One region of the Halomonas marinisediminis genome, then DNA from elsewhere that is predicted to be linked to it. Evidence: predicted binding sites of a transcription regulator. Region 1 holds the regulator's gene; each other region holds the start of a gene.
The links. Region 1 encodes FNR, which switches genes on or off when oxygen is low (the NO sensors DNR and NnrR bind a similar motif). Its sites were predicted from a motif close to TTGATNTANATCAA; they were not measured.
Positions count from the first base shown of each region.

Region 2: ubiT (ubiquinone anaerobic biosynthesis accessory factor UbiT) is a predicted target of FNR. The motif match lies at 1,731-1,744, and genes of this name have one in related genera.
Region 3: clpB (ATP-dependent chaperone ClpB) is a predicted target of FNR. The motif match lies at 1,418-1,431, and genes of this name have one in related genera.

Region 1 is NZ_SLTR01000017.1:64,146-67,419, reverse strand. Features, by position in the region: gene E0702_RS12540 (3'-5' exonuclease) at 1-508, shown strand, start outside; gene ttcA (tRNA 2-thiocytidine(32) synthetase TtcA) at 603-1,520, shown strand; gene fnr (fumarate/nitrate reduction transcriptional regulator Fnr) at 1,662-2,405, opposite strand; gene E0702_RS12525 (radical SAM protein) at 2,486-3,274, opposite strand, start outside.
Region 2 is NZ_SLTR01000003.1:264,477-267,750, reverse strand. Features, by position in the region: gene E0702_RS04500 (PaaI family thioesterase) at 1-316, shown strand, start outside; gene E0702_RS04495 (DUF423 domain-containing protein) at 323-706, opposite strand; gene trmB (tRNA (guanosine(46)-N7)-methyltransferase TrmB) at 845-1,585, shown strand; gene ubiT (ubiquinone anaerobic biosynthesis accessory factor UbiT) at 1,900-2,394, shown strand; gene E0702_RS04480 (adenosylcobalamin-dependent ribonucleoside-diphosphate reductase) at 2,433-3,274, shown strand, end outside.
Region 3 is NZ_SLTR01000025.1:36,499-39,772, forward strand. Features, by position in the region: gene rluD (23S rRNA pseudouridine(1911/1915/1917) synthase RluD) at 1-364, shown strand, start outside; gene pgeF (peptidoglycan editing factor PgeF) at 391-1,146, shown strand; gene clpB (ATP-dependent chaperone ClpB) at 1,560-3,274, shown strand, end outside.

The DNA.
Region 1 (3,274 bases):
GACCACCGGCCTGGATACCCGCAGCGCCGAGCTGGTGTCGATCGCCGCGGTGCGGGTGCGTGGTGATCATATCCTCACCAGTGACTCCCTGGATCTGCGCCTTCGTCGCCCCGACTCGCTGACCGGTGATTCCATCCGCATCCATGGCCTGCGTGGCATGGACCTCGACAATGGCGAGAGCATCGACAGCGCCCTGGCGCGGCTGCTCGACTTCGTCGGCAATCGCCCTCTCGTGGGCTGGCATCTGGGCTTTGACCTGGCGATTCTCAACCGTGAGCTGCGTCCGCGTTTCGGCTTCGAGCTACCCAACGCCACCGTGGATGTGGCCCAGCTGTGGCGGCGCCGACTGCGACGTCGGCACCCGGCAATCGATAACCTGCCGCGCTTCGAGAGTGCCGCCGAGCGCCTGGGAGTGCCGGTCATGGGGCGCAATACCGCCCTGGGGGATGCGGTGACCACCGCGCTGATGTTCCTGCGCCTGGAGCGCGCTGACGCCGCCGGGAGTTAGTCGGCACGAGTGGCGTCTGGCGTCGCCTGGCGCTGTCGCCGATGGTAGGATGGGCGCCTTTCCATTTTTGCCCGCACTGGCAGCGCCAAGACCTATGCAAGACGCCGTGACCTTCGACCCCCGCGAACGCGATAGCGCGCCCCTCACCCACTCCGGGCCAGCCTCGCCCCAGCAGCAGCCCGGTACCCAGGACAAGCGTGAATTCAACAAGCTGCAGAAGCGGCTGCGTCGCCTGGTAGGCAATGCCATCATCGACTACGGCATGATTCATGAGGGAGATCGGGTGATGGTGTGCCTGTCCGGTGGCAAGGACAGCTACACCCTGCTCGAGATCCTACGCAATCTGCAGCGCAACGCCCCGGTCGACTTCTCGCTGGTGGCGGTGAATCTCGATCAGAAGCAGCCCGGCTTTCCCGAGCATGTGCTGCCCGAGTACCTGGAGACTACCGGGGTCGACTATCATATCCTCGAGCGCGACACCTATTCGGTGGTCAAGGAGAAGACCCCGGAAGGCAAGACCACCTGTGCGCTCTGCTCGCGGCTGCGCCGCGGCTCCCTGTATGGGTTCGCCGAGCAGATCGGTGCCAACAAGATCGCCCTGGGGCACCACCGCGAGGATATCCTCGAGACCCTGTTCCTCAACATGTTCTTCGGCGGCAGCCTCAAGTCGATGCCGCCGAAGCTGCTGTCCGACGATGGCCGGAACATGGTGATTCGGCCGCTGGCCTATTGTCGGGAGGCGGACATTGCCGAGTTTGCTCGGCAGATGGCGTTTCCGATCATCCCCTGCAACCTGTGTGGCTCTCAGCCCAACCTGCAGCGTCAGGTGGTCAAGGAGATGCTGGCGGAGTGGGAGGCGAAGCATCCCGGGCGCCTGGAAAGCATGTTCAAGGCGGTGACCAATGTGGCGCCTTCACAGCTGGCCGACCGTGAGTTGTTTGACTTCGCCGGGCTGGAGGAGAAGCAGGCCAGGATGCAGGCCAGCCGGATCGATATCCAGCAAGAGCTATAAGCTTGAAGAGCGGCGCTCCGCGCCTGGAAGAGCCGGGCTTCGCCCGGAGCTGGAAGAGCACCTGCTTCGCTGGCTCAAGCTTGAAGAACAGGACTTGACGCCTTTGGCAGCGAAGTCATGCTGCTTTTCCAGCTTCCTGCTTTAGTGCGCCCCCTCCTCCTCGGCCAGACGGGTGAGCGCCGGCAGATCGAGGATATTCACCTCGCGCCCCGAGACGGCGACCAGGCCCTGGGTCTGGAAGCGGCCGAGGATACGGCTTACCGTCTCCACCGCCAGGCCCAGGTAGTTGCCGATATCGGCCCGCGCCATGGAGAGGCGGAAGCTGTAGGGCGAGTAGCCGCGGCGGCGGAAACGCTCGGAGAGGCTGGTGAAGAAGCTGGCCAGGCGCTGGTCGGCGGTCTTGCGCGAGAGCAGGCGCATCATGCGGCGGTCATCGCGCAGCTCCTTGCTCATGCTGCGGTAGAGTTGTCCGCGCAGCTCCGGCATCGACTCCGCGAGGTGGTCCAGGCGGTCGAAGGGAATCTCGCAGACGGTGGTGGTCTCCAGTGCCACCACTGTACCCGGGTAGCATTGTTCGTCGATGCCGTCGAGGCCCACCAGTTCGCTGGGGAGATAGAAGTTGGTCAGCTGGTCTTCGCCACTGCCCTCGGTGGTGACCTGCTTGAGGCTGCCGGAGCGAACCGCGAAGACGCTGGAGAAGGGGGTGTCCTGGCGGAATAGCGCCTCGCCCTTCTTGAGTGGTGCGCGACGCCGGATGATGGCGTCGAACTGGTCCATGTCGTCCACCTCGAGTGCCAGAGGCAGGCAGAGAGAGCTGAGACTGCACGTCTGACAGCGCGTCTCCTGTAGTACGGATCGCCGCCGACCGGTGAGAGTATCCGCCATGGCCCTTTCCTTCTTGATCGTGGTCATGGGCCCATTATGGAGCAAAGTGCAGGCAGGGCAAACTATGCGGGGCTCGGCGGCTAGGGGAGGGCGAGGGCCTCAAGGATGTCGGGCAGCCGCCAGTGTCCCTCGGCGGTCAGCGATACTCCCTCAATCGTCATCTCGATCAGTCCCTCCGCGTGGAGCCTCTCGAGGTGTGGGCTCGGCGGCAGGTCGGCAGGGTCGACGCCACGGCCACACAGCAGGGTCTCGCGTGTCGCGCGGTGGCGTCGTTCATCGGCCGTCAGGCGGGCGCCGCGTGCGGTTGGCAGTTGGCTGTTATCGAGTGCCGATTCGTATGCCGCCAGCGTACCGGCGTTACGAACCCAGAGGTCGCCGATACGGCTGGTGGCGTTCACGCCGAGCCCCAGCAGATCACCCGCTTGCCCCCGGGTAAAGCCAAGCGGACCATGCCCCAGAGTGCCGCTGGCCTGGGCCTGTGCCAGGGGGTCGTTGCGGCGCGTGTAGAGGCCCAGGCCGATATGGACATAGCCGGCGGCGTCGAGCCGGGCGCGAGCCACGGCCAGCAGCTGCCGGCGGGTCGAGGCGTCGGGTAGCCAGTCACGGTGGATGGCGCGCTGGGCAGGGTGGTGCTCCGGGCGATGCCGATAGCGGTAGAGGCGGATGCGTGCCGGGACCATGCCGATGACCTGCTCGAGGGTATCGACGAGCCCTTGAGGTGTCTGGAAGGGTAGCCCCAGCATCAGCGACATCGTCAGCTCCCGGAAGCCCAGGCGGTCGGCCTCGTCGACCAGCGACTCGGTCAGGGCCCTCGGCTGTAGGCGGTTGATGGCCTGTTGTACACGTGGATCCAGTTCCTGCACCCCCAG
Region 2 (3,274 bases), on a different contig from region 1:
CATGAGCCTGGCCATCGATGACGAGCATCTGCGTCCCGGTGCCAGCGTCTCCGGCCCTACCCTGATGGGCCTGGCCGACGTCTGCCTCTATGTGGCGATCCTCGCCGAGATCGGCCCCGAGCCCATGGCGGTGACCAGCGATCTGCATTGTCGCTTCCTGCGCCGCCCACGGGGCGATCGCGATATCATCGCCACCGCTCGCCTCCTCAAGCTGGGTCGTCGCCTGGCGGTGGGCGAGGTTCAGCTCTTCTCCGCCGGCCAGGAGGAGCCGGTGGCCCTGGTCACCGCCACCTATGCCCTGCCGGATCGTGACTGATGGGCCTCAGCCACGGGGCGGTGCGCGCAGAATCGCGGCCGCCAATGCCAGCCAACCACCGATCATCAGGGTGCCCCCGATCGGCGTGATGATCCCCAGCCGTGTCACACCGCTGAGTGCCATGGCGTAGAGCGAGCCGGAGAAGAGCGCGATGCCGGCCGCCCATAGCCCCATGGCCAGCCGTTGTCCGGGCAGGCGAGCGCTGCTGCGCCAGGCAAGCACCGCCAGCAGTGCCAGGGTATGCCACGCCTGGTAGCGCACCCCGGTCTCGAAGGCCGCCGACAGTCGTGGGGTCAGCTGCCCCTCCAGGGCGTGGGCGGCGAAGGCGCCGGCGATCACCACCAGGGCGCCGGAGAGCACCGCGGTCAGCCACCATCTCCTGTCCTGCATGGGGAGTCCTCGTTATCCATATAGAATCGGTCGCTACCGTACCCCGGACGAGAGTTAGCCGCTACAATACGCGCCCCCGATTTATCCAAGCCCAGAAAATCCGCCCAGAAGATTCCGTTCAGAGAGCAGTCCCGCGCCATGACCGACCCCCACCATGATGACAAGACGACCGGCCCGGAGGGAGCGGATGCCCCGCTGCATCGCCGCGGCATCAAGAGCTATGTCCTGCGCGCCGGGCGCATGACCCAGGCCCAGACCCGCGGGCTCGAGGAAGTATGGCCGCGACTCGGCCTGACCCTGGCCGACGGCCGCCAGGACCTCGATGTCCTGTTCGGCCGCGAAGCCCCTCGTGTGGTGGAGATCGGCTTCGGCATGGGGGCCTCGCTGGTGGAGCAGGCCGAGACTCATCCCGATACCGACTTCATCGGTATCGAGGTGCATGCGCCGGGTGTTGGCAAGCTGCTCGACGAGGTCGACAAGCGTGGCCTCACCAACCTGCGTGTCTACCGTGAGGATGCCCTGGCGGTGCTGGAGCAGTGCCTTCCCGAGGCGAGCCTGGATACCGTGCAGCTGTTCTTCCCGGATCCCTGGCCCAAGAAGAAGCACCACAAGCGGCGCATCGTTCAGCCCGCCTTTGTCGAACTGGTACGTACGCGGCTGAAGGCCGGTGGTACCTTCCACCTCGCCACCGACTGGGAAGCCTATGCCGAGTGGATGGCCGAAGTGATGGATGCCGCCGATGGCTTCGCCAATACCGCCGATGCCGATATCTCACCCTATGTGCCACGTCCGGCGTTTCGACCGCTGACCAAGTTCGAGGCCCGCGGCGAGAAACTGGGCCACGGGGTCTGGGATCTTATCTATCGTCGAGTTGGATGAAGCTGACGCTACTTCGCGGGGCCAGGCTGTCAAATGAAAATAGGTCATGATGCACCTCAGGTTTCACCAGATATGGGGCTTGCTGACCGGATATGGACTATATATGGTAGTCTGGCCGCGGGTAAGGATGAGGCCTGCCACCGACATGATGCATGTCAGTGCAGCCCCGGGAGCAGCGGCCTAGGATGAACGGTTCGGCGGCCTGGGGGCCTGTCGGATTTGACCGATCGCAACGAGAGATTCGGATTTCGGAGTAGATCAGCGTCAAGTCCGGCAGGCTCTTGGTCGCATGGTTCCCCTTCAGGAGAGTTGTCATGTCCCTGCCGTTGTTGCCTTTACCGTTACATGCCCTGCCGCATCCTCCCGCACCCGCCCAACTGATTCGCGCCATCGATCCGCGCGTGCCGGTCGGCATTAAGCGCCGTCTGGTGGAGCCGTTGCTCAATCGCACCTTCGCCGAGCCTCTGGCCGAGGGGGAGTTCGACGCCCTGGAGGGGCGCCGTATCACCCTGGCCATCGAGGACATCGGCATGTCGTTGACGCTCACCCAGGAGAACGAGCGCCTGCTGGTGTGTCATGAGCCCGGTGAGGCCACCATTCGCGGTGGCTGGCGAGAATTCCTCTGCCTGGCGACCCGGCGAGAGGATCCCGACGCGCTGTTCTTCCAGCGCCGGCTGCTGATCGAGGGCGACACCGAACTGGGCCTGATGGTCAAGAACCTGCTCGACGGACGCGAGGAGGGCTTGGCCCAGGGGCCCTTCGGCGAATTGCTGGTCCGCCTGGAGCGACTGGCAAGACGCACGAGCTGACATTTTTCGATTAACGTATTTCTTCCGGAGCCATCCGAATGAGCACTTCCACCAAGGCAGTGAAGTCATCCAACGAGGTGCCCCTGCAGGGGCCGTCCCGTGATATCTGGGACTCCAAGTACCGCCTCAAGGACCGTCACGGCAAGCCCGTGGACCAGGACGTGGCCGCCACCTGGGACCGCGTGGCCCGGGCACTCGCCGCGGTGGAAGGCAAACAGGCCGATGCCTGGCTGCCGAAGTTTCGCTGGGCGCTGGAGAATGGCGCCATTCCTGCCGGCCGCATCATGTCCAACGCCGGTGCCGAGGCCTACAAGCCGGCGGTAAGCCTGATCAACTGCACGGTATCGCGCACCATCCGCGACTCCATGCACGATATCCTCGGCTCGGTGGTGGATGCCGGCATGACCCTCAAGGCGGGCTGCGGTATCGGCTATGACTTCTCCACCCTGCGTCACAAGGGTGCCTTCGTGTTCGGCGCCGGGGCGGGCACCAACGGCCCCCTGGCGTTCATGGATATCTACGACAAGATGTGCTTCACGGTGGCCTCCGCCGGCGGTCGCCGCGGCGCCCAGATGGGCACCTTCGATGTCGGCCATCCCGATGTGCGCCAGTTCATCGAGGCCAAGCGCGAGGCGGGCCGCCTGCGCCAGTTCAACCTCAGCCTGCTGATCACCGATGAGTTCATGGAAGCGGTGAAGAACGACAGCGACTGGCCGCTGGCCTTCCCGCTGCATGCCGGCGAGAAGGATGACGTCGACGAGAGCGAGCTGATCTACCGGGACTGGCCGGTGGTGGAAGAGGGCTATACCGTCGATGCCGAGGGTCGTGTGGCCTGCCGTATCGTCGAGGTGATCAAGGCTCGCGAGCTGTGGGACACCAT
Region 3 (3,274 bases), on a different contig from region 1:
GGTGACCGCCGCCGGCAAGCCGGCGGTGACCCACTACCGAGTGGTCGAGCGCTTCCGTGCTCACACCCATGTGCGCTGCCGGCTGGAGACCGGGCGTACTCACCAGATCCGCGTACACCTGGCGCACCTGCGCTACCCGCTGGTCGGCGATCCCGTCTACGGTGGTCGTCTCAAGCTGCCCGCTGGCTCCTCGGATACGCTCAAGGAGATTCTGCGCGAGTTTCCGCGCCAGGCGTTGCACGCCCGCCGGCTGGCTTTCGTGCATCCGGGCAGTGGAGAGACGATGAGCTTCCGGGCGGCCCTGCCTGACGACCTGCTGATGTTGCTCGACTACCTGCGTGACGATCACGAGACGATGCGCTGACCCCCTGTGGCACCGAGGATACTGTCATGAGCGACGCCCCCGACCTGCGGCCCACCCTGGTTCTGCCCGACTGGCCGGCACCCACCTCCGTGGGGGCCTTCGTCACCACCCGCGAGACCGGTCCCAGCCAGGGGGACTTTGCCTGCTTCAACCCGGCCGACCACGTGGGTGACAATCCCGCCCATGTGGCGCTGTGCCGTCGCCTGCTGCACAAGCAGGTCGATGGCGAACGACCGCTGCTGTGGCTCAATCAGGTGCACGGCGCGCGGGTGCAGCAAGGCTATACCGACGAGTCGCCGGAGGCCGATGCCGCGGTCGCCTTCGATCGTGACCATGCCTGTGTGGTCCTTACTGCCGACTGCCTGCCGGTCTTCTTCTGTGACCGCCGCGGCGAGCGCGTGGCGTTGGCCCATGCCGGCTGGCGTGGGCTGGCGGGCGGGGTGCTGGAGGCCACGGTGGCGGCATTGGGTGTGCCGCCCGAGGAGCAGCTGGCCTGGCTGGGGCCGGCGATCTCCAATGCCCAGTTCGAGGTGGGACCCGAGGTCTATCAGGCCTTCGTCGGCGTGCACCCCGAGGCCGCCGATGCCTTCGACCCCAGCCCCTATCGCCTGGGCCACTACATGGCCGATCTCTACCGCCTGGCGCGCTTGCGTCTGGAGCGTCTGGGCGTCTCCCATATCAGCGGCGGCCACTTCTGCACCGCCTGCGAGTCACGCTTCTACTCCCACCGTCGCGACAATGGCAGCACGGGAAGAATGGCCAGCGTGATCTGGCTGCGCTGAAGCGAGCTACAAGCTTCAAGGCTCAAGGAAACCCGCGGCTATCGCAGACGCACTAAGCTAGAGGCGCCGGGGATAGGTCGCAGAGGGGGGGGCCGAGGACCAGGGGTGAGGAGCACTGCTCCGAACGGGCTGGCCATGGATGGCCAGCACCGGACCTGCAAGCGGAGCGGGACGCGAGAGCGCCGCAGGGCCGAGGTAGCGTACAGGGAAGTATTTACAGCGCCCCCTCGAAGGCCTGTCGCCGGAACAGCCTCGCGCAACCCCTTGTCGCTTGATCCGCGTCAACTTGTCATGCACTTCCTCCCGACGGCCGACTTGAAACCGGCCTGACTTGACGCCATTTATCATGTCAAGACATTCACAGGGTCAAGCGGGGCGTCCGATCGCCTCGCCATCCCGATGGAGGACGTGATATGCGTTTCGACAAGTTTACCGCCAAGCTGCAGAACGCCGTGGCCGATGCACAGTCGCTGGCGGTGGGGCACGGTCATAACCAGCTCGAGCCCGGCCATCTGCTGCTGGCACTGCTCGACGCCACCGACACCGGTGCCAAGGCGCTGGTTCAGAGGGCCGGTGGCGATGCCGCCCGGTTGCGCGATGTGTTGGTTGGGCATCTCGACGACCTGCCCAGGGTCGCCCAGTTCGACGGCGAGGTGCAGCCCTCACGCGACCTGATCAAGCTGTTCAATCTTACCGATCGCGAGGCCCAGAAGCGTGGTGATCAGTACATCGCCAGCGAGCTGGTGCTGCTCGCCGCGCTGGAGATGGGGGGCGCGGTCAGCAAGCTGCTGACCCAGGCCAGCCTCTCGCGCAAGGCGCTGGAGACCGCGATCGATAGCGTGCGCGGTGGCGAGAGGGTCGACGACCCCAATGCCGAGGATCAGCGCGAGGCGCTGGAAAAGTACACCCTGGACCTTAACGAGCGGGCCGCAAGCGGCAAGATCGACCCGGTCATCGGTCGTGACGACGAGATCCGCCGCACCATTCAGGTACTCCAGCGGCGCACCAAGAACAACCCTGTGTTGATCGGTGAGCCCGGGGTCGGCAAGACCGCCATCGTCGAGGGGCTGGCCCAGCGCATCGTCGATGGCGAGGTGCCCGAAGGGCTCAAGGACAAGCGCGTGCTGTCGCTGGATATGGGCGCGTTGCTGGCCGGGGCCAAGTTCCGTGGTGAGTTCGAGGAGCGTCTCAAGTCGGTGCTCAAGGAGCTCGCCCAGGAGGAGGGCCGGGTCATCCTGTTTATCGATGAGCTGCACACCATGGTGGGGGCCGGCAAGGCCGAGGGGGCCATGGATGCCGGCAATATGCTCAAGCCGGCCCTGGCGCGCGGCGAGCTGCACTGCGTGGGTGCCACCACCCTCGATGAGTATCGTCAGTACGTTGAGAAGGATGCGGCGCTGGAGCGGCGTTTCCAGAAGGTGGTGGTGGATGAGCCCTCGGAGGAAGACACCGTGGCGATCCTGCGTGGGCTCAAGGAGCGCTATGAGGTGCACCATAAGGTCGATATCACGGATGGTGCCATCATCGCCGCGGCCAAGCTCTCCACTCGCTATATTACCGATCGCAAATTACCCGACAAGGCGATCGACCTGATTGATGAAGCATCCTCGCGCATCCGCATGGAGCTCGACTCCAAGCCCGAGGAGATGGACCGTCTCGACCGTCGGCTGATTCAGCTGAAGATGGAGCGCGAGCACCTCAAGAAGGAGACCGACGAGGCCTCGAAGAAGCGCCTCGAAGGGCTGGAGGAGCAGATTGGCGAGCTCGAGCGCGAGTACGCCGATCTCGACGAGGTGTGGAAGGCCGAGAAGGCCAGCATCCAGGGAGCGGGACAGTTCAAGGAGGAGCTCGACCGTGCCCGCATCGATCTGGAACAGGCCAAGCGGCAGGGGGATCTGGCGCGGATGTCCGAGCTGCAGTACGGCGTGATACCCGAGCTCGAGAAGAAGATCGCCGAGTTCAGCGAGGCCGAGTCGGATACCTCGAAGCATACTCTGTTGCGTTCCAACGTCACCGAGGAGGAGATCGCCGAGGTGGTCTCGCGCTGGACCGGCATCCCGGTGGCCAAGATGCTCGAGGGTGAGCGTGACAAGCTGCTGCGCATGGAGGAGGCGTTGCATGAGCGGGT